DNA from 3 places in the Arthrobacter sp. MMS18-M83 genome. Region 3 is predicted to be linked to each of the others. Evidence: predicted binding sites of a transcription regulator. Region 3 holds the regulator's gene; each other region holds the start of a gene.
What was found. The regulator HrcA, encoded in region 3, represses chaperone genes, less so after heat shock. The targets are predictions, from matches to a motif close to TTNGCACTCGNNNNNNNCGAGTGCNAA.

Region 1: groL (chaperonin GroEL) is a predicted target of HrcA. The motif match lies at 1,676-1,702, and genes of this name have one in related genera.
Region 2: groES (co-chaperone GroES) is a predicted target of HrcA. The motif match lies at 5,776-5,802, and genes of this name have one in related genera.

The regions. Positions count from the first base shown of each region.
Region 1 covers NZ_CP113343.1:2,017,283-2,024,362, forward strand. Annotated here, with positions in the region: gene groL (chaperonin GroEL) at 1-1,461, opposite strand, end outside; gene OW521_RS09440 (ABC transporter substrate-binding protein) at 1,759-3,009, opposite strand; gene OW521_RS09445 (cold-shock protein) at 3,093-3,296, opposite strand; gene OW521_RS09450 (LytR C-terminal domain-containing protein) at 3,435-4,055, opposite strand; gene OW521_RS09455 (DUF3263 domain-containing protein) at 4,105-4,440, opposite strand; gene OW521_RS09460 (uracil-DNA glycosylase) at 4,623-5,390, shown strand; gene OW521_RS09465 (siderophore-interacting protein) at 5,406-6,245, shown strand; gene OW521_RS09470 (threonine/serine ThrE exporter family protein) at 6,284-7,080, opposite strand, start outside.
Region 2 covers NZ_CP113343.1:3,618,769-3,625,848, reverse strand. Annotated here, with positions in the region: gene guaB (IMP dehydrogenase) at 1-1,145, opposite strand, end outside; gene OW521_RS17225 (acyltransferase family protein) at 1,329-3,281, opposite strand; gene groL (chaperonin GroEL) at 3,635-5,245, opposite strand; gene groES (co-chaperone GroES) at 5,331-5,627, opposite strand; gene OW521_RS17210 (hypothetical protein) at 5,851-6,261, opposite strand; gene OW521_RS17205 (class I SAM-dependent methyltransferase) at 6,339-7,080, shown strand, end outside.
Region 3 covers NZ_CP113343.1:4,695,061-4,702,140, forward strand. Annotated here, with positions in the region: gene OW521_RS22160 (GerMN domain-containing protein) at 1-518, shown strand, start outside; partial or broken gene OW521_RS22165 (16S rRNA (uracil(1498)-N(3))-methyltransferase) at 584-1,359, opposite strand; gene dnaJ (molecular chaperone DnaJ) at 1,362-2,492, opposite strand; gene hrcA (heat-inducible transcriptional repressor HrcA) at 2,553-3,566, opposite strand; gene OW521_RS22180 (DUF3097 domain-containing protein) at 3,782-4,639, shown strand; gene OW521_RS22185 (DUF4870 domain-containing protein) at 4,787-5,200, shown strand; gene hemW (radical SAM family heme chaperone HemW) at 5,266-6,495, opposite strand; gene lepA (translation elongation factor 4) at 6,544-7,080, opposite strand, start outside.

The DNA of each region.
Region 1 (7,080 bases), 2.4 Mb from region 3:
CAGCAGGTCCTCGTAGATGCCGGTTGCAGCGTTCAGGCCGTGGCCCGACGGCAGGCCGCGGACCTTGTCGATGACAACGCCCGGCTCGAGGCCAGCGTTGTAAGCGATCTGCTTGAGCGGAGCGTCGATGGCAACGCGGACGATGTTGGCGCCGGTTGCTTCGTCGCCTTCGAGCTGCAGGTTGGCGAATGCCTTGGCACCAGCCTGGATGAGGGCAACGCCACCACCGGCGACGATACCTTCTTCAACGGCAGCCTTCGCGTTGCGGACGGCGTCCTCAATGCGGTGCTTGCGTTCCTTGAGCTCAACTTCGGTTGCGGCACCGGCCTTGATGACTGCAACGCCGCCGGCCAGCTTGGCCAGGCGTTCCTGCAGCTTCTCGCGGTCGTAGTCGGAATCGGAGTTCTCGATCTCGGCACGGATCTGGGCAACACGACCGGCGATGGCGTCGGCGTCGCCGGCACCTTCGACGATGGTGGTCTCGTCCTTGGTAACAACAACCTTGCGGGCGTTGCCGAGCAGTTCGAGGGTTGCGTTCTCGAGGCTCAGGCCGACTTCGGAGGAGATGACCTGGCCACCGGTAAGGATGGCAATGTCGGCGAGCTGAGCCTTGCGGCGGTCACCGAAGCCCGGAGCCTTGACGGCAACGGACTTGAAGGTGCCACGGATCTTGTTGACGATCAGGGTGGCCAGGGCCTCGCCCTCGATGTCTTCGGCGATGATCAGCAGCGGCTTGTTGGACTGCATGACCTTCTCCAGGACCGCAACGAGTTCCTTCACGTTGGAGATCTTGGAGTTGACGATCAGGATGTACGGGTCTTCGAGGACCGTTTCCTGGCGCTCTGCGTCGGTGACGAAGTAAGCGGAGATGTAACCCTTGTCGAAGCGCATGCCTTCGGTGAGCTCAAGCTCCAGGCCGAAGGTGTTGGACTCCTCGACCGTGATGACGCCTTCCTTGCCAACCTTGTCCAGGGCTTCAGCAATGAGGTTACCGATTTCGGAGTCGCCAGCGGAGATGGAAGCCGTGGCTGCGATCTCTTCCTTGGTCTCGATTTCCTTGGCGGAAGCAAGCAGCTCGCGGATGACGGCTTCAACAGCCTTCTCGATGCCGCGCTTGAGGGACAGCGGGTCGGCGCCGGCAGCTACGTTGCGCAGGCCTTCCTTGACCAGTGCCTGGGCCAGAACGGTGGCGGTGGTGGTGCCGTCGCCAGCGACGTCATCCGTCTTCTTGGCAACTTCCTTGACCAGCTCGGCGCCGATCTTCTCGAACGGGTCGTCCAGTTCGATCTCCTTGGCGATGGAAACACCATCGTTGGTGATCGTGGGGGCGCCCCACTTCTTTTCGAGGACGACGTTGCGTCCACGCGGGCCGAGGGTGACCTTGACGGCGTCGGCGAGGATGTTGAGACCCCGCTCGAGACCGCGGCGTGCCTCTTCATCAAATGCAATGATCTTGGCCATAACGGCGGTAGTCCTTTCGGGACAGTCGTTAAGAAGGTGCCTTCACTGCGGTGCCCGCGACGGACGATCCTTCACATTCGGCCTCTGTACGCCGCGTGGTCCGGATCTCACCCCAGCAAGGTGTTCTTTGTTCTCCCAGGCACCGCCACTACTTCCAAGCGGCCGGAGCCGCACAAAGAATTAGCAGTCAATGCTTGAGAGTGCTAATCAATAATTAGCACTCACCCGAGGAGAGTGCAAGCAGAAGCGCCTGAAAATACTCGCCACGCCGGGGGAATTCGCTGTCGGCACAGCCCATCACGGCGTCCGCGAGGCGGTCTCTTTGCCGCTCACGCGGGCCGTGTTGTCAGCGCCATACGTGAAGACCATGTAGTTGGACGAGGTAACGTCCCCGTTGGCGTCGAATCCGATGGTGCCGGACTCGCCGTCGTAATCCGGGAGCTTCGCTCCCTTCAGCACCTCGACGCAATCCTTGTAAGACGCACAGGATGTGCGCTCTTTCGACGCCGCATCACCCGACGTCGGACGCACCCCGCCGGACACGGTGGTGAGCCAAGCGGCGATCGAGGCCCCGGCGTCGTCGTTCGCGGCAGCGGCGGCAATCGCCGCGAGAGTGACGGCGTCGTACGTTTCGGCTGCGTACGTTGTGTCCTTGAGGTTGGGAGCGATCCCCGTCAGCCCGGCTTGGAACTCGATACTCGGGAAGACCCCGGGGAGAATTCCACGCGCGCCGTCAAGCCCGCCCGCACCGAGCGTGGTCCCGTATTGGCGGATGGCGCCATCGCTCAAGAGCAGCTTCTTGCCTTTCAGCCCCGCGTTCAGAAGCTCGGCCAAGGCACCCTGGGCACCGTCACGGGCAACCACGACGACGGCGTCCGGCGTGCCGGACTTGATGCTCGCCGCAGCCGGAGCTGCTTTGCCGGCCGCGAATTCCACGTTGGACACGGCATCCATTCCGAGGCCGCGGGCAGCGTCCATGACTGCTCCGGAGACACGAGTACCGTAGTCCCCGGCTTCGTGCAGGACGGAAAGCCTCTTGGCGCCGGCGTCGTGCGCCAGCTTCGCCAGGACGCTTCCTTGCGCGGTATCAGCGGCCGAGGTGCGGAAGTAGAAGCCGCCGCTTTTGTAGCTACTGAGTCCGGCGGCGGTGTTGGCCGGCGAGATGAGCGGAACGCGGGCGGCTGCGAGAACGTCGATAGCGGCGGCAGCATGGCTGGAATCCGTTGGCCCGACCACGACGTCGGCATGAGCTCCAAGCAATGCTTTGGCCTGCGCCGCAGTCTCGGCAGTGAAGGCCGCCGCGCTGCTGCCGTCACTGGCCGCCGACGCAGGAAGCAACTCAACGGTGTGGCCTTTGTATCCGCCGGCGTCGTTGATCTGCTTGACGGCTAGCTTGGCCGCTGCAAGCTCTGATTCGTTGAGGAATGCGGAACCACCCCTGTTGTCCAGAATCACCCCAATGCGCAGGACGCCGTCGCCGCTCGGAGTAACAGCGTCAAGCCTGGCGTTGCCTATGGTGGCGGAGCATCCGGCCAGTCCTAGGGCCAAAGCCGCGCAGCCTGCGAGAAGAGAAACTAACCGGGACCGGCGCCCTCCAAAGGGCCGGGACAGCCTTATTGCCGCAACACCCACTAGATAAGACGCACGCTTTCTGCCTGCGGGCCCTTCTGGCCCTCGCCCAGTTCGAAGTCGACCCGTTGTCCTTCTTCGAGCGCACGGTAGCCATCCATCTGGATAGCGGACCAATGCACAAAGATGTCGTCACCGGACTCATCCACGGTGATGAATCCGTAGCCCTTTTCGGCATTGAACCATTTGACGGTTCCCAAAGCCATGATCCCCACACTTTCAACTAGCAGTGGCCGGCTTCCGGGATCTCCGGGCCAGCTCACAACTACTGTAACCACAGTCACGTTGCAGTGCCGCAACCTTGGGTGTGGGTGGCAGCAATGTTATTGAGGCGTAACCGAGTTCTACTTGTATCCCGGCCCCAGAATGACAACCACCGGCTGCGGGAATTCGGCACTGTCCACGAGGTTTGCGATGCCCAGCAGCTTGCCGAGGGCTTCAGCGTTGCTCTTCTGGGCCGGGCCCTTGTAGAAGACCGACGACGACTGCTGTGGCACGCCACCCCAGTTTGCGACCGTAGACAGCGGCCAGCCCCCGCCTTGCACGACGGCGGCCACGCGGGCAGCCAGGCCACCGGTGGTGGTGCCGTTGTAGACCGCGACTGTCGCGGTTTTGTCCAGCGGCGCCGTGGTGGGCGTCGGCGTGCTGGGAGGGGTGTCACCCGGCTGGCTGGATGGCTGCGCCGGGCTGCTCGGAGAAGTGCTTACCGACGGTGCCGGGGCGGAGGCCGCGGCAGTTTGCTTGGAGGCGTTCGCGGTAACGGCAGCTTGCGGCGTCGTCGAGGACGTGAACCCAAGCTTCGGAAGGATAAGGAACGCAACGAGGCCTACCGCCAGTGCAATGCCACCCAGGAGGAGCACAGGCCATAGTGCGGGGCGGGAAGCGGTGGCGACGAGCCGGTGGACACCCTGCCGCGATGAGCTCTGCGGGACGCGGTCGAATTCATCCCGGGCAAATTTGGTCATGGTGAAGCCTTGTCCTTGCTGCTTGCTTGCTGGGGGATCAGCGTGTGCTTTACGCGTCAGAACCAAGGCGGCGCGCCGTGCGGGCCCTCTGACGTGACATACGTAGTCTACGCAATCTCTTGACGAGCATAGGATCGTGCGTCAATGCGTCCTCGGTGTCGATGAGCGCATTGAGGAGCTGGTAGTAGTGGGTGGCCGAAAGATCGAAGAGCTCCCTGACGGCCTGCTCCTTGGCCCCGGCGTACTTCCACCATTGCCTCTCCAAGGCGAGCATCTGCTGTTCGCGCTCGCCCAGCGGCGAGTCGCTGCGGATTCCGGCGGACAGGTCTTCGAGTACCAATCCAGTTGCTTCGGACGCCATGGATTCCCGTGCGGGTTCTGCCACGACACACTCCTTCGACGCATTGACTGAAAATTGTCCCGCCCCCATGGTAACGGGCGAATAACATCGATGTCATTCGCCCCGCCGCTTCCAGTGGAGTCGCGTTCTGCAGTGTCACTTCCCGCAGAGCCGTTTTTCCGCAGAGCCGTTTTTCCCCAGGGCCCCAAGACAGGGACAATGGCTGGATGGCAGGCGAAGAAGCGTTGTTTGAGCTTGAATCCGAAGATCACTCCGCCGAATTCGCGGCACTCCCGGGAAAAGCCCTGGACGACCTGATGGCTCCAGACTGGGCCGAGGCGCTTTCCGGCGTCGAGGACGAATTGCGCTCAGTGCTGGCCTTCGTGGCGGGCGAGGCAGCCCGCGGAACCCGAGTGCTGCCTGCGGCGTCGAACATCCTTCGCGCCTTCCGTCAGCCGCTTGCCGACGTCAAAGTGCTGCTCCTGGGCCAGGACCCCTACCCGACGCCGGGACACGCGGTCGGGCTTTCTTTCGCGGTTTCCGGGCAAACCCGGCCCATTCCCCGCAGCCTTTCAAACATCTACCGGGAAATGGAGTCGGATCTCGGCTTGCCGCCGCGGGTGCACGGCGATCTCTCGGCATGGACAGGCCAAGGGGTTCTCCTGTTGAACAGGGTCCTGAGCGTCGCGGCGGGTGCGGCGGGCTCGCACCGGGGCAAAGGCTGGGAGGCCATTACGACGGCGGCAGTCACCGCGGTCGCCGCGCGCCGCACAGTTGCCGGGCAGCAGAGTCCGCTGGTCGCGATCCTGTGGGGCAAGGACGCCGAGGGCGTTCAGCCCCTGCTTGGCGGCGCCCCAGCGATCACCTCCGCGCACCCCAGTCCGCTGTCCGCGTCGCGGGGTTTCTTCGGCTCACGCCCGTTCAGCCGGGCCAACGCCCTGCTCCGTTCGCAGGGCGCAGATCCCGTCATCTGGGAACTTCCACCGTTGCCCTAGCTTAGGCTTGCCTACATGACATCTTTGCCCGCGACGTCGTCTGCGTCCCGCAATACCCGCCCCCAGGTGAACCTGACAGTGCTGCGCATGGAGCAGCTTTCGCCCCACATGGTGCGCATCATTGCAGGTGGAACCGGATTTGCCGGCTACGCGAACAACGACTTCGTGGACCGGTATGTGAAGATCGTGTTCCCGCAGCCCGGCGTCGACTACCAGCTGCCGCTGGATCTCTGGGCCATCCGCGAGACCATGCCACGCGAGCAATGGCCGTACACCCGCACCTACACCGTCCGCTGGGTGGACGAAGCCGCCCAGGAACTTGCAATCGACTTTGTGGTCCACGGCGACGAGGGCCTAGCGGGCCCATGGGCCCTGGCTGCCCAGCCCGGCGACGCACTGGTCTTCACAGGGCCGGGCGGCGCCTACAACCCAGCGCCCGACGCCGACTGGTACCTTTTCGCGGGCGACGACGCCGCGCTCCCGGCGATTGCCGCGTCGATCGAATCCCTGCCGGCCAATGCCAAGGGCCTTGCTTTCCTTGAGGTCGATAGCGACGCCGACATCCTTGACATCGCTGCGCCCGACGGCGTGGAGCTGCGTTGGCTGTTTCGCTCCGGAGTCCCGGCAGGATCGAGTTCGATCCTGCTCGATGCCTTGGGCGAAGCAGAGTGGTTGCCCGGCCGGGTGGATGTGTTTGCACATGGTGAGCGCGGCTACATGAAGGGCCTCCGGGATATCTTCTTCAAGCAACGCGGGCTGGAGCGCTCCCAAGTATCGCTCTCCGGATACTGGGCCCAGGGGCGCGTGGAGGACGATTTCCAGGCGGAAAAGAAACTCCCGATCGGGCAGATCTAGAGCCCTCGCTCTTTGGGAGCTCTCGCGGCCCCCGCGGCTTAGCGCCTGCGCACGCGGCGACGTTCGTTGCTGGCTAGTCCCTTGGTCAACGGGCGGGCCAAATTGTCTCCCAGCACAATTCCTGCTGCCACACCCAGCACGATTGCGCCCGCGTTGAGCATGCCCCCCGAGCCCAGCAAGACGTCCGCTTCCTGAACCGTCAACACATACATGGACCGGAATATCTTCAGCCCGGGCAGCAAGATGAGGGCCGCAGGGACGGCCACCACCAATTGCGGCGCACCGAGTTTGAGCGCCACCATGCGCGCCAACAAGCCGATGATCACGGCGGAAATCGCAGGCGAGAGCCGGTCTCCGATGCCGAGGTTGGATGCCCCCCACAAGACGAAGTAACCCACCAAACCTACTGCCGCCGTCGGGAGCAGTAGTTTGAGCAGGGTCTGTTCGGTGATGCCGATGGCAATCACGGCCACGGCGATCAGGATCGCCTGGCCCCACAATGGATACGCCTCGGGGAATGTTTGGGTAACGTCGATCCCGACGCTGCCCGTGAGATCGCCAACAACCACCGCGACGGCGATCCCGGCGACGATCGCGCCGAAGGTCAGGATGGTTGACAGGAAACGTCCGGCCGCGGTGACCGGGAATCCGTTGATGGCGTCTTGCACCGAAGAGACAAGCCTTCCCGTTGGCAACAGCAACAGGATGCCGCCCGCCACGACGATGGATGGCGGAATGTCCGCCCCTGCCCAGCGGAGCATGAATGCGATAAACGTAACCAGGAAGGAGCAGGCCGCCGTCACGAAGAAGTCCGGCGTACGCCATTTGCCCAATT
Region 2 (7,080 bases), 1.1 Mb from region 3:
TCGCCCGGAGATTCGTCACAGCCAGCCAACAAAGAGCCGAGCATGACGGTGTCGGCGCCGGCCACGAGGGCCTTGCCGATATCGCCCGAGTACTGCAGGCCGCCGTCGGCGATGAGCGGCACACCGGCAGGGATGGCCGCCTTGGAGGACTCATAGATGGCCGTGATCTGGGGGACGCCAACACCGGCAACAACGCGGGTGGTGCAGATGGAGCCCGGACCAACGCCCACCTTGATGCCATCGGCACCGGCGTCGATCAGCGCCTGGGCGCCTTCGCGGGTGGCAGCCTGACCGCCGATGATGTCCACGTGTGCGGCAACGGGATCGGACTTCAGGCGGGTGATCAAGTCCAGGACGCCCTGCGAGTGGCCGTTGGCGGTATCCACGAACAATGCGTCCACGCCGGCGTCAATCAGCGTCATGGCCCGTTCCCAACCATCGCCGAAGAACCCGATGGCGGCGCCGACCCGGAGGCGGCCTTCCTCGTCCTTCGTTGCGAGCGGGTACTGCTCGGCCTTGGTGAAGTCCTTGGTGGTGATGAGGCCCTTGAGGCGCCCCTGCTCGTCGACGAGGGGCAACTTCTCGATCTTGTTAGTGGCCAACTTGTGCGAGGCCTCTTCGCGGCTGATGCCAACGTGGCCCGTGATGAGGGGCATCTTGGTCATGACGTCGCTGACAAGCCGCAGCGGGAAATCGGACTCGGGCACAAAGCGGGTGTCTCGGTTGGTGACAATACCCAGCAGGCGGCCATCCGGGTCAATCACCGGGAGGCCGGAAACCCGGTAACGGGAGCACAGCTCGTCCAGTTCCTGCAGGGTCGCTTCCGGGTGGATAGTCAGGGGGTTGGTGATCATCCCGGACTCGGAGCGCTTGACTCGGTCAACGTGATCGGCCTGGTCTTCGATGGACAGGTTGCGGTGGATCACGCCAAGACCACCCTGGCGGGCCATAGCGATGGCCATGCGTGACTCAGTCACGGTGTCCATGGCGGCGGACAGCAGGGGCGTCTGAACCGAGATGCGCTTGGATATCCGGGAGGAAGTGTCGGCCTCGGACGGGATGACGTTGGTGTGCCCAGGCAGCAACAGGACGTCGTCATAAGTCAGGCCAATAAAGCCAAAGGGGTCGTGTTCGGGCTGGGTCATGAGTGCGCCTCTTACCTTGATTCTTGGGGTTGCTCTGGTAGGGGTTGCAGCTGATGACCAGCCCGTCATTACGGGACTGGCCTGTGCAGAAAGGTTCTGAATAAATAGTAGAACCTCGCCGCCGATCCCCATATTCCGCACGGGCAATGTGAGCAACGGCACCTTAGGCCGCGCCACCTCTTGCTATCCGTCCAATGAAGGCCACCCCGTGGCAGCCATGAACGCCTTCTCGAAGTACGGAGTCAACGTCTTCATGTAGGTGGCGGTCACATGGTTGTCGTCCTTATAGACCATGACGTTCCCGATCACGGCCGGACAGTTTGCATCGGGGCAGAAATATTTGGAGAGATCCAAGATTTTCGTGTCGGGGAGTTCCGCGGCCACCGCCGCCGTGGGGGAATCCTCAGAGTAGATTTCGGCACGCTGGGAACCACAGGCTATATATGCTCCGGGGTTCTTCTCAAGGCAGGCCGGAACGGGTTGCGCTGTGCGTGGAGTGTCTCGGAGGGCAACCACTTGGATTCCCGCGTCGTTGAGCGTCTTCACCTCCGTGACCCATGAAGGATCGAGCCGTTCGGGGATGTTGCTCTGCGCATTGGTACGCGTGCTGGTTGTCACCACAACATCCGGCTTCATCTTCAGGACCTCTGCGAGCGTGGCCTTGTTGAAGTCAACGCAGCTCTGCGTGATGTCTGCCGCGGTGTCCTCGCCAAGTGGGCAATATCCCTTGGTGATGGACGTAAGGCTCCAGTTGTTCTTTGCGGCCATGGTCAGCAGCGGCGTGTTCAGCACGTGGGCGTGCGAGCTGCCTATGACGACGACGTTTTTCGTCCCGTTCGTGATCCCGTTGGTGCAGCGATTAACGAAGTCCTGCGCGTCGGTAGTCCCCTTGCAGGGGGTCGGGAAAACCGGCCAGTCAGCATCAACAGAGGTCATGCTTGGAACCAAGGGCACGCTCGGATCGGGGGTGTACACGAGATCCCCGCCAACAGCTGCTGCGCCAGGGTTGCGGGTTCCCGCGCTTGCTTCCAGCGCCCGGTTTGTCTGCTCGATCTGCAGGGGCCAACCCGTGAGCGGCAAGATGGCCACGGTCGCTACGGCAACCAGCGAAATCACGCTCCTGCGTCGATTGACCTCGGGCCACGTCCACTCCCGCCACGGCTTCTCGACGAACTTCGTGGTCAAAACCGCCAAGAGGAGAGCGCCAATGATGATCACAGTGCCGGACAACCAACCGGCGTGCGTCTTTCCAGACCATGCCAAATAGATGACCAACATGGGCCAGTGCCAGAGGTAGAGGGCGTATGAATTGTTGCCCATGCGGACCAGCGGCTTGGAACTGAGAATTCGGTCGACTCCGAACCGGCTGTCCGTCTGTCCCGCCGCGAGCAAGCATGCCGCGGCCAGGGTGGGCCACAATGCGGCCCACCCAGGGAACGCCGCCTCGACATCGAGAATGAACCCGCAACTGAGCATCGCCAGGATGCCGATCCACCCAAGGACGATCCTCGCTGACCTCGGGATTTTCACCATGGGAAGGAAGAGGGCCAGAAGTGTTCCGAGGGCAAACTCCCACAGCCTGGCCCCCGTCGAAAAATACGCTGCCGATTGGTCCGTTGCGGTGAAAACCACCGAATACACCAGCGAAACAAGGAAGACCAAGCCGAAGATGTAGCGAAGAAGGGGAACGTAGGCGAGCCGGTACCGCCTCGCCACCCAGCTTGCTCCCACCAGGATGATCGGCCAGACGATGAAGACCTGTCCTTGGATGGACAGCGACCAGAAATGCTGGAGCGGGCTGGCCAGGCTGTGGTCCGCCGCATAGTAGTTGACTGCCTGGGACTGCAGGAGGAAGTTTTCGACGTAGAAGAGTGAAGCCCAACCCTGCTGGATGGCGTCCAACCAGCGCGTGGCCGGCATGAAGACGTAGGTTGCGGCCAGCGTTCCAACGATGACCGTCACTGCTGCGGGCAAGAGCCTGCGGAAATGGTGCAGCCAGTGCCTGATCAGCGCCGTTTGGCGCCCATCCGAGTACCGCCTGGTGAACTGCAGCGTCATGAGGAATGCAGAGATAAGGAGGAACACATCGACGCCGCCGGAGACCCGATCGAACCAAATGTGATAGGTGACAACCATGAGCACGGCAACAGAACGAAGCCCTTGGATTTCGGGTCGGAACGCCGTGGATCTTACCGGCCCCCTTTGGTGCCGAGTGGGCGCAATTGGGCGCGTGGTTGTCAAAGTCTTGCCTCCAGGGTGCTACTCAAACCGCCTACCCTACTGATTCGAAACGTTCACGGTCAATTGAGGCCGGGTTGAACGACCTTCCTTTGATCCATTAGGACACAGGCGGCTGGGAGCTTCCGGAACGTTCTCTGGGCCAATCCTCCATGCCGTTCTGCGAGTGCTGTGTTGTCATCACGCGTCACCGCAAACGCAAGAAGCCCGGCCCCCAAGGGGACCGGGCCTCGCGCATCAAACAACCAGGATTAGTGGCTGTGGCCTGCGTGCTCGTCTTCCTCGGCCGGCTTCTCGACAACCAGGGTCTCGGTGGTGAGAACCAGGGCTGCGATGGAGGCGGCGTTCTGGAGTGCGGAGCGGGTGACCTTGACGGGGTCGATCACGCCAGCGGCGATCAGGTCCTCGTACACGCCGGACTTGGCGTTGAAGCCGTGGTTGTCTTCCAGCTCGGCAACCTTGGCGACGACGACGTAGCCGTCAAAGCCGGCGTTCTGCGCGATCCAGCGAAGCGGCTGGGTCAGCGCGCGGCGGACGATGCCGACGGCGGCAGCCGCGTCACCTTCGAGGGCCTTGACGGCAGCGTCCTCGTCCAGCGCCTTGAGGGCGTGGATGAGGGCAGAGCCGCCGCCGGACACGATGCCTTCTTCAAGGGCAGCACGCGTGGAGGACACTGCGTCCTCGATACGGTGCTTCTTTTCCTTGAGCTCAACCTCCGTGGCTGCACCGACCTTGATGACGCCGATGCCACCGGCGAGCTTGGCAAGCCGTTCCTGCAGCTTTTCCCGGTCCCAGTCGGAGTCGGTGCGGGTCAGCTCGGCACGGATCTGGGCGACGCGCGCTGCGACGTCCTCAGCCGTACCGGCGCCGTCAACGATCGTGGTGTTGTCCTTGGTGACGGTGATGCGGCGTGCAGAGCCGAGGACCTCGAGGCCAACCTGGTCCAGGGACAGGCCGAGCTCCGGGGAGACAACCTGTGCGCCCGTCAGCGTGGCGATGTCCTGGAGCATGGCCTTGCGGCGATCACCGAAGCCCGGGGCCTTGACTGCAACGACGTTCAGGGTGCCACGGATGCGGTTCACGATCAGCGTGGACAGTGCCTCGCCGTCGATGTCCTCGGCAATGATGAAGAGCGGCTTTGCTGCCTGCAGGGCCTTCTCAAGGAGCGGCAGGAATTCCTGCAGCGAGGAGATCTTGCCCTGGTTGATCAGGATGAGCGCGTCTTCGAGGACAGCTTCCTGGCGTTCCGCGTCAGTGACGAAGTACGGGGACAGGTAACCCTTGTCGAACTGCATGCCCTCGGTGAGGACCAGTTCGGTCTGGGTGGTGGAGGACTCTTCGATGGTGATGACGCCATCCTTGCCGACCTTGCCGAAAGCCTCGGCAAGCAGTTCGCCAACCTCGTCGCTCTGGGCGGAGATCGCCGCAACGCTGGCAACCTGGGTGCCTTCTACTTCGCGGGCGTTCTCCAGGAGGCGGGCAGCAACGGCCTGGACTGAGACCTCGATGCCGCGCTTGATTTCACCGGGGGCGGCGCCTGCGGCAACGTTGCGCAGGCCTTCCTTGACGAGTGCCTGTGCCAGCACGGTGGCCGTGGTGGTACCGTCGCCTGCGACGTCGTTGGTCTTGGTGGCGACTTCCTTGGCCAGCTGTGCGCCAAGGTTCTCGTACGGGTCGTCCAGCTCGACTTCACGGGCGATGGTCACGCCGTCGTTGGTGATGGTGGGTGCGCCCCACTTCTTGTCCAGAACGACGTTGCGGCCGCGCGGGCCAAGGGTCACCTTGACGGTGTTGGCGAGCTTGTCAATGCCTGCTTCGAGCGAGCGGCGGGCAGCGTCGTTGAACGCTAGCTGCTTTGCCATGGTTGTGTCCTTTCAAGACGGAAAACCCGCACCGCCGATCAGTCAGAAGAAGTTCGACTCGATCTGCGATGCGGGATCCAGGAAATTACTTAACGACGATCGCCAGAACGTCGCGGGCGGACAGAACGAGGTATTCGTTGCCGCCGGTCTTGACTTCAGTTCCGCCGTACTTGGAGTAGAGGACGACGTCACCAACGGTTACATCGACGGGGACGCGGTTGCCGTTGTCATCGAAGCGGCCGGGGCCAACTGCAACAACTTCGCCTTCCTGCGGCTTTTCCTGTGCAGTGTCCGGGATAACCAGGCCGGAAGCCGTGGTCTGCTCTGCTTCGAGCGGGCGGACAACAATGCGATCCTCGAGAGGCTTAATGGAGACCGACACTCGGATCTCTCCTTTACGTGAGGTAGTACATGGACTATCAAACCAGGGGTGCCGTGGCGGGCTTACCGTCGTCGCGGTGCCGGTAAGTGCCTGGCGGCATGATTAGCACCCGCCTAGGGAGAGTGCTAATCAAGACTCTATGTAAGCATTAGCACTCGGTCAAGGCGAGTGCCAGAATTCCGTCACGGGTGAACGGCGGCAGGGCCACCTCCGGCCCACACGCTCATTGCCCGGCGAGATCGTCGAAGTCCACGTCCTCGCCGTCGTCGTACTCTTCTTCCGGCGCCGTTCCGCGGCTCAGGTAGAGCAGTACACCGCTGGCGAGCGCGACGACGCCGGACACCACCAGCCCGACGATCGCGCCGATACGGGCACCTGTGTAAGTGTCCCGGATGTCGCGGGCCTCATCCGTGGCGTCCTCGATACTCTTTCCGGTCATGGAGTAGGTGGCCGCGTTGAAGGAGTCGAGGAAGAAAATAATGATCAAGAGCGCGATGCAGACGGCGGCAATCGCAGCACCCACGATGAGCGCAGGACGGGCATACTTCGAGAGATTTCCGGCGAAGGGACGTTTATCGGAGGCGGAGGGAGAACCATTGGCGTCGTCAGGCTGGCGTACTGGGTTGTCTTCCATGGCATCAACCATATCGGCCCAGATGCTCTCGGAGCCCCCTCCGCCCCGTATGACGGGCGGCCAGTAGGCTGGTTCCCATGGCTGACACACCCCAAGACCAGATTGCCCCGCTGCTGACAACTGAGGGTTGGGAACTGCTGGCGTCCTTGGGACCATATCGCGATAGCGAAGCATTCGCCCTGAATGCGCGGCTGCGCAAAGACGGCCACTCCCCAGCACTCGTGGCCGCGGTACTCACCCAGTCCAGGCTCCGCACCCGGGCCGAGGCCAAGTTCGGCGAATTCGCCCGGCAGATGCTCTTCACCCAGGCCGGCCTGGAACAGGCCACCCGGCTCAATGTGGCGGCCAGGCACGCCGAACGCTTCGCCAAGGCAGGCACGCGGCATGTGGCGGACCTGGGCTGCGGACTTGGAGCCGATTCCATGGCCATGGCCTCGATGGACATCAAGGTCACTGCCGTGGAACTCGACGAGACTACCGCCGCCTGCGCCACCATCAACCTCATGTCTTTCCCGCACGCAACGGTGGTGCACTCCGACGCCACGTCGGTTCCCCTCGACGACGTCGACGGCGTGTGGCTCGATCCGGCCCGCCGCACGACGTCGTCGTCGGGCACCAAACGGATCTGGGATCCGGAGGCGTTCTCGCCGCCATTTTCCTTCGTTGAATCGCTGGCTGCTACCGGCAAGTCCGTCGGCGTCAAGATGGGCCCGGGGATACCGCATGAATCGGTTCCGGCTGGCTGCGAGGCGCAGTGGGTTTCGGTCGGAGGGGACGTCACCGAGGTGACGCTGTGGTTCAACGACGTCGCGCGACCCG
Region 3 (7,080 bases):
CCCGCGACGCGTTCAATTCCAACCTCGACGCCGGAATGGCGCAGCGCGCGGTCCAGCAACTCGTCTACACCGCTACCGCTGCTGCGGCGAGCTCGGGATTGATCGACTCCGGTCAGCTGATCAAGGTGACCATCCTGGTGGACGGGCACACGGATTACATGGCGTTCGGTCAGGTCAAGCTAGGTGATCCGATGGTCCGGGACGCAACCATGGTGGCACCCGTCTGGATCATTGAACCGCAGGAGGACCTGACCCTGCCTGCCGGTCCAATCAAGTTCAATGGGCGTACCACCGACTCTTCGAAGAAACTGCATTGGCAGATCCTCCGCGAGAACTCAAGCGGCGAGAAGATATCATACCTGTCCGGTCAGACCACTGCTTCGACCGTGCCGGGCCAAGGCGGCGCCTTCAGCTTCACTGTGGGCCTCGGAGCCGGCCGCTACGAGTTGCGCGTCTCCATGGTGGGTCCAGGCGACGCCGACGTCGCCACGGATACCCGTTCCTTCAGCGTCCGCTGATCAGCTACGCGCACTGCGAGCTACTCGAAGGGCGGCGTCGGCACCGCCGCAGCGCACGTGGCGCTCTACCAGCGCCCCAGAATGTCGCTGGCCAGTACGACGGCGGCCGGGCCCGCCGTCGATGAGCGAAGTACATGGTGGCCCAAGAGGGCGGTGACAGCGCCGACGTCGCTCAGCTTGGTCACTTCGCGCGGCGAGATGCCGCCCTCCGGGCCCACGATGAGCAGCACTTCGCGCGCTGCTCCGGGATCCCCACCGGAAAGTTGATCCTGCCACTCCTCCAAGACATCCCTCAGCGGGCGCTTTGCGTCCTCGTGCAGGATGATCGCCAAGTCAGCAGCGGCAACGGCCGCCGCCAAACCGGAGCCGTCGACGGCGGCACGAACTTCCGGGATCCACGCGCGCCGCGCCTGCTTGGCCGCTGCGGTGGCCACCGATTGCCACTTCGCGTGGGCCTTGGCGGCCCGCTCCCCCTTCCAGCGGACAATGGAACGTTCCGCCTGCCAGGGCACCACGGCGTCGATCCCGAGTTCCGTTGCCGTCTCGACGGCGAGCTCATCGCGGTCGCCCTTGGCGAGGGCCTGGACCAAAACGAGGCGCACTATCGGCCGGCGCTCCTCGACGACATCGGAGGCAAGACCTTAAGGCTTCCCGGTCCGGATGCGGTCACAGTTCCCGTGAGCCGCTTTCCGGCGCCGTCGGCAATGTCGACCGCTTCACCGACTTCCAAACGCTTGACGGTGACAGCATGCCTTGCCTCGGCGCCGTCCAGCACGAACGTGTCACCCGGCCCGAGCCCGTCAAGCGTTCCGGCGACCGTGAAAAATACGGGGTTGCTCACCGCTACAGGTTACCGAGCTTGTCCCGCAGCTTCGCGAACATACCGCCGCTCGCTACGAGCTTGCCCTCGGTGAACTGCTCACCGCGCAACTTGGCAAGTTGGCGGAGCAAATCCTCCTGCGCGGCGTCGATCTTTCCGGGCGTCTCAACGTGCAGGTGTACCTTGAGGTCTCCCCGGCCGTATCCGCGGAGATGGGTGACACCCAGTCCGCGCAAGGTGATGACTTCGCCGGCCTGGGTGCCGGCCTTGACGTCGATCTCCTGGGGGCCGTCGAACGTATCCAGCTGCAGCTCGGTTCCCAGCGCGGCGGCCGTCATGGGAACGCTCAGGGTCGCGTGAAGGTCGTCGCCCTCGCGTATGTAGGTGGAATCGGCGTTGACCCGGATCTCCACGTAGAGATCGCCTGAAGGTCCGCCGGCCGGCCCTGCTTCGCCCTGGGACGACAGCTGGATGCGCGTTCCGGTCGCCACGCCGCCAGGCACTTTGACGGTCAGCGAACGGCGGCTGCGGATGCGGCCCTGGCCGCTGCACTCATTGCACGGATCCTTGATGATCGATCCGAAACCTTCACATGAACCACACGGCGCGGAAGTCATGACCTGGCCGAGGATGGAGCGGACTGCGCGCTGGACCTGACCCGAGCCGCCACAGATGTCGCAGCGCTCCGGGTGGGTTCCCGCTCGGCAGCATGAGCCTTCGCACGTGGGGCAGACGACCGCTGTATCCACTTCAAGCTTCTTGTTGACGCCGAAGACGGCCTCGCGCAAATCGATGCGGACACTGATCAACGCGTCCTGGCCGCGGCGCATACGTGATGCCGGCCCCTGCATGCCACCGCCACCCCCGCCGAAGAAGGTATCGAAGATGTCCTGGAACGCGAATCCCTGGCCCGCGTAACCGCCACCGAAGCCGTTGTCGGTGCCGTTCTCGTTGCCCGTGGCGTCATACACACGGCGCTTCTGGGGGTCGGAAAGGACCTCGTAGGCGTGGGTCACGGCTTTGAATTCCTCGGCGGCGCCTTCTCCGGGGTTCACATCGGGATGCAGCTTACGTGCGAGCTTGCGATAGGCCTTCTTGATCTCCTCGCCGGTTGCTTCCGGTGAGACGCCCAGAACGTCATAGTGGCTGCTCAAAGTCGGTATCTCTTCCTTGTTGTACTGCGTTTCTTGCGAGACGGTTTCTGGCCGGAGCTGTCAGCCGCCCAGAATGCGGGAAAGGTAGCGTGCGACGGCGCGGACGGCCGCCATGGTGTTGGGATAGTCCATCCGGGTAGGACCAAGAATGCCGATCTTGGCACTGCTGCCCGGACCATAGCCGGTGGCGACCACCGACGCTTCGGAGAGCCCGTCGTAGGGGTTCTCGCGGCCGATGCTCACGGTGACTCCCCGAGGGTCTTCTGCCATGTCCGAGAGCAAGCGCAACATGACCACCTGTTCCTCGAGAGCCTCCAGAACCGGCCCGATGCTGAGCGGGAAATCCACGTTGGAGCGGGCCAGGTTCGCTGTGCCTGCCATGACCATGCGCTCGTCCCGGCTTCTGTCGGCCAGCCTCTCGAGACCATGGGCGAGGACACCGGCAAGGCCTCGAAGCGCTGGTGGGCAGAGGGCAACCACGGACGGCAGGACCTGCGGCATGAGGTCAAGCTGCGAGCCGGCAATGCTCCCAAGGAAACGTGCGCGCAAGGCCATCACATCTTCGTCCGTGGCATCGGCCCCTGCGTGCACCACGCCCTGTTCCACTTTGCCGGTATCGGCGATAAGCACTACCAAGACCTGGCGCGGTGCCAGCAGCACAAACTCAATGTGACGCACGCGGGCGCGGCTAAGGTGCGGGTACTGCACGACGGCGACCTGGTTGGTCAGTTGGGACAGGAGCCGAACGGTGCGCTCAAGGATGTCCTCGACGTCGTCGGGTCCCTCAAGCAGCGAGTGGATGGCCCGGCGCTCGGCGGCTGAAAGCGGTTTGACCTGGGAAATACGGTCGACGAACAGGCGGTAGCCCTTGTCCGTGGGGATTCGGCCGGCACTGGTGTGCGGTGCGGCGATGAGTCCTTCTTCTTCCAAAAGGGCCATGTCGTTGCGGATGGTGGCGCTCGACACTCCCAAATGGTGCCGTTCGACCAAGGCCTTGGATCCGACGGGCTCGCGGGAGTGAACGTAGTCCTCCACGATGGCGCGCAACACTTCAAGCTTGCGTGGTTCGCTCACTGCCCACCTCCATTCAACAGCCAGTGCTGAACAGTTACTACTCAGCGACCTGATATTCAACAATTAGCACTCAACATGCCCAAGTGCTAACAAGTCTAGTATGAGCCACCACGTTGTTAGCATTGGTACCGCTCGCGGCGAACATGATTCCCGCGCGGTCCGGCGGAACGTCCAGGGCCGTCATTGATCCCCTAGCGCAAAGTGGTGTGAAGACAGTGTCTTACAACAATTGGGGCCCGCAAGACCTCTCCTCGCCTGCCAAGCGGCAACTGCCTGAGGTGCCCGTTGAACGCGGAATGGTCCTCGAGGACGTACAGTCCGGTTGGGTCGGGGCTGTGACCAGGGTCGAAAAGGCCGGCGGCATCCACATTGTGGTGCTGGAGGACCGCCGGGGAAAGAACAAGTCGTTCCGGCTCGGCTTCGGATTCCTCCTCGACGGACAACCGGTGAAACTTCTGCCGCCGGCGCCACGCGCCGCCTCCGGAGCGGTTGTCGGGCAAGCGGGCAGGACTGCTTCGGGATCCGTCCGGGTGGCCGGCCAAAGAGCGCAAGTCGCCAAGGCAAGCCGGATCTGGGTGGAAGGAAAACACGACGCCGAACTCGTGGAGAAGGTCTGGGGAGATGACCTTCGGGTGGAGGGAATCGTCGTCGAACCCTTGCATGGCGTTGACGATCTTAAAGCAGCGATTGCCGAGTTCTCTCCCGGCCCGGGCCGCAGGCTCGGAGTCCTGGTGGACCACCTGGTGCCGGATTCGAAAGAGTCGCGGATTGCCGCCGATGCCATGACACTGCCTGGCGCCGCAGGAAACGTCCTGATAGTGGGCCACCCCTATGTGGACGTCTGGCAGGCCATCCGCCCCAAGGTTCTGGGGATCGAGCAATGGCCCACGATCGCCCGCGGGACCGATTGGAAGAGCGGCATCTTGAAGTCGTTCGGTTGGCCGCATGAGACAGCCGAGGACGTCGGGCTAGGCTGGCAGAAGCTTCTCGGCGCCGTCCACAGCTACGCGGACTTGGAGGCCTCCCTGCTGGGACGGGTGGAGGAAGTGATCGATTTCCTGACCGTACCGTGACGGCTCCTTGCAGCTTTCGGTTCGCTTCAGCAGCGGCCCCGGTGCGGTTCCCGCGCCCAGGGTCCGGGAGTTGGTCCACTGATCGCCTGCCGAGCAAGTATTCTGGGACAGCAACACTGCACCGATAGATACTCAAAGGAAGAAACTGTGGCAGACAACGCTCCTGACGATGGGGACGGCGCCTCGGGCCAGTCCCAGTACCACGGCGTTCCTGCCAATGCGCTGCCCTTGACGGCCTCCGAAGACCGTCAATGGGCCACCCTGGCGCACTTCGGCGGGATCCTTGGTTGTGTGCCCTCGCTCCTGATCTACCTGATTTTCCGCGAACGTGGCCCCTTCACGGCACAGGAATCCAAAGAGGCGCTGAACTTCACTTTGCCTCCAACGATTGCCGCAGTGCTCGCCAACATTCTGGTCTTGCTCCCGGTGGTTGGAAACTTGTTCGCAGTCCTGGCCACGGCAATCTGGGTCGCTGTGACGTGCTTCTCCGTGTCTGCCGGCATCCGCGTCAACCACGGGCAGCCGCACCGCTACCGCTTCAACCTGCGCTGGATCAAGTAGCGCTGTTTCCCGGCGCACTAGTGCTTGCGCCCGTGCCCGCGCCAGCTTGTGCTCGCGCCGGCGGGCTACTCCGGGAGGATGCGGCGCACCACGGCGTCGGCCAGTAGCCGCCCCTTGAGCGTCAAAATCAGCCGCCCTTGGAAGGCCGCCGCAGGCTCCACCAGGCCATCGGCAATGAGGCCGGCCACGGCATGGCGGCCCACCTTGTCGAGGGCGTCTACCTGGAGCCCCGTGCCGAGGCGCGCCTCCAGCATGATGCGTTCCACTTCCCGGGTTCCGGCGTCGAGGGTTTCGCGCCCAGCGGCAGGAGAGACGCCCAGACCGAGCCTGTTTGCGTAAGCGGTGGGGTGTTTGACGTTCCACCAGCGGACACCGCCCATGTGGGAATGCGCGCCGGGTCCGATGCCCCACCAATCGTCTCCCCGCCAGTATGCAAGGTTGTGTTTGCATGCCTGTTGGGGTGTGCGGGACCAGTTGCTGACCTCGTACCAGTCGAGCCCGGCGGCGCTGATCAGCTGATCGGCGAGTTCGTATTTGGCGGCGTGGTCGTCGTCGTCGATTCCGGGTACTTCCCCGCGCCGGATCTGGGCAGCCAGCTTGGTGCCTTCCTCCACGATCAACGCGTAGGCGCTGATGTGGTCCGGTTCGTAGGACAAGGCAGTCTCAAGGGAAGTCTGCCAATCGGCCATCGACTCGCCTGGAGTGCCGTAGATCAGGTCGAGGCTCACGGCAAGGCCGGCGTCGCGCGCCCATTGAACCACTAACGGGACCCTGCTGGGCGTGTGGGTACGGTCCAGAACCTTGAGGACGTGCGGGACTGCTGACTGCATGCCGAAGGAGACCCGTGTGAAGCCCGCGTCGGCCAGCAGCTGGAGCGACTCGGGAGTCACCGAGTCCGGGTTCGCTTCAGTGGTGACTTCGGCTCCGGTTTCCAGCCCCCAGTGCCCGACGGCGGCCGTCAGGATGCGTGCCAGGTCTTCAGCGGGCAGCAGGGTCGGCGTGCCTCCGCCGAAGAACACCGTGCTCAAGGGCCGATGCGGCAGTCCGGACGCGCCCATGGCCTTGACTGCGAAGTCAATTTCCGAAATCGCACTCGATGCGTACGCGTCCTGGGATGCGCCGCCCCCAAGCTCGGTGGCGGTATAGGTGTTGAAGTCGCAGTATCCGCAGCGCACGGCACAGAAAGGTATATGGACGTACAGTCCAAACTTGCGTGACTCGACACCGTCAAGCACCTGCGGCGGCAGGAGGCCGTCCGCAGGTGCGGGATCTCCGAGGGGAAGGACGCTAGGCACAGGATCCCCCGCGTGCCTGTCCCGCAGTGTGTTGGGCGAACAGCCCCATTACTTCTTGGCCTTGTCCTTGGATTCGTCGGTGGTAAGGGCTGCGATGAACGCTTCCTGTGGAACCTCCACACGGCCCACCATCTTCATGCGCTTCTTGCCTTCCTTCTGCTTTTCCAGAAGTTTGCGCTTACGGGTGATGTCACCGCCGTAGCATTTGGCAAGGACGTCCTTACGGATGGCGCGGATGCTTTCGCGGGCAATGATGCGCGAGCCGATGGCAGCCTGGATGGGCACCTCGAACTGCTGGCGCGGAATGAGCTCGCGAAGCTTGCCGGTCATCATGACCCCGTAGGCGTAGGCCTTGTCACGGTGGGTGATGGCGCTGAAGGCGTCAACCTGCTCGCCTTGGAGCATGATGTCAACTTTGACCAGATCGGCAACTTGCTCGCCGTCGGCCTTCCAGTCCAACGAACCGTAGCCACGGGTCTTGGACTTAAGGATGTCGAAGAAGTCGAAGACAATTTCGGCAAGCGGCAAGCGGTATCGGATCTCTACACGGTCCTCGGAGAGGTAGTCCATGCCGCCCATGACCCC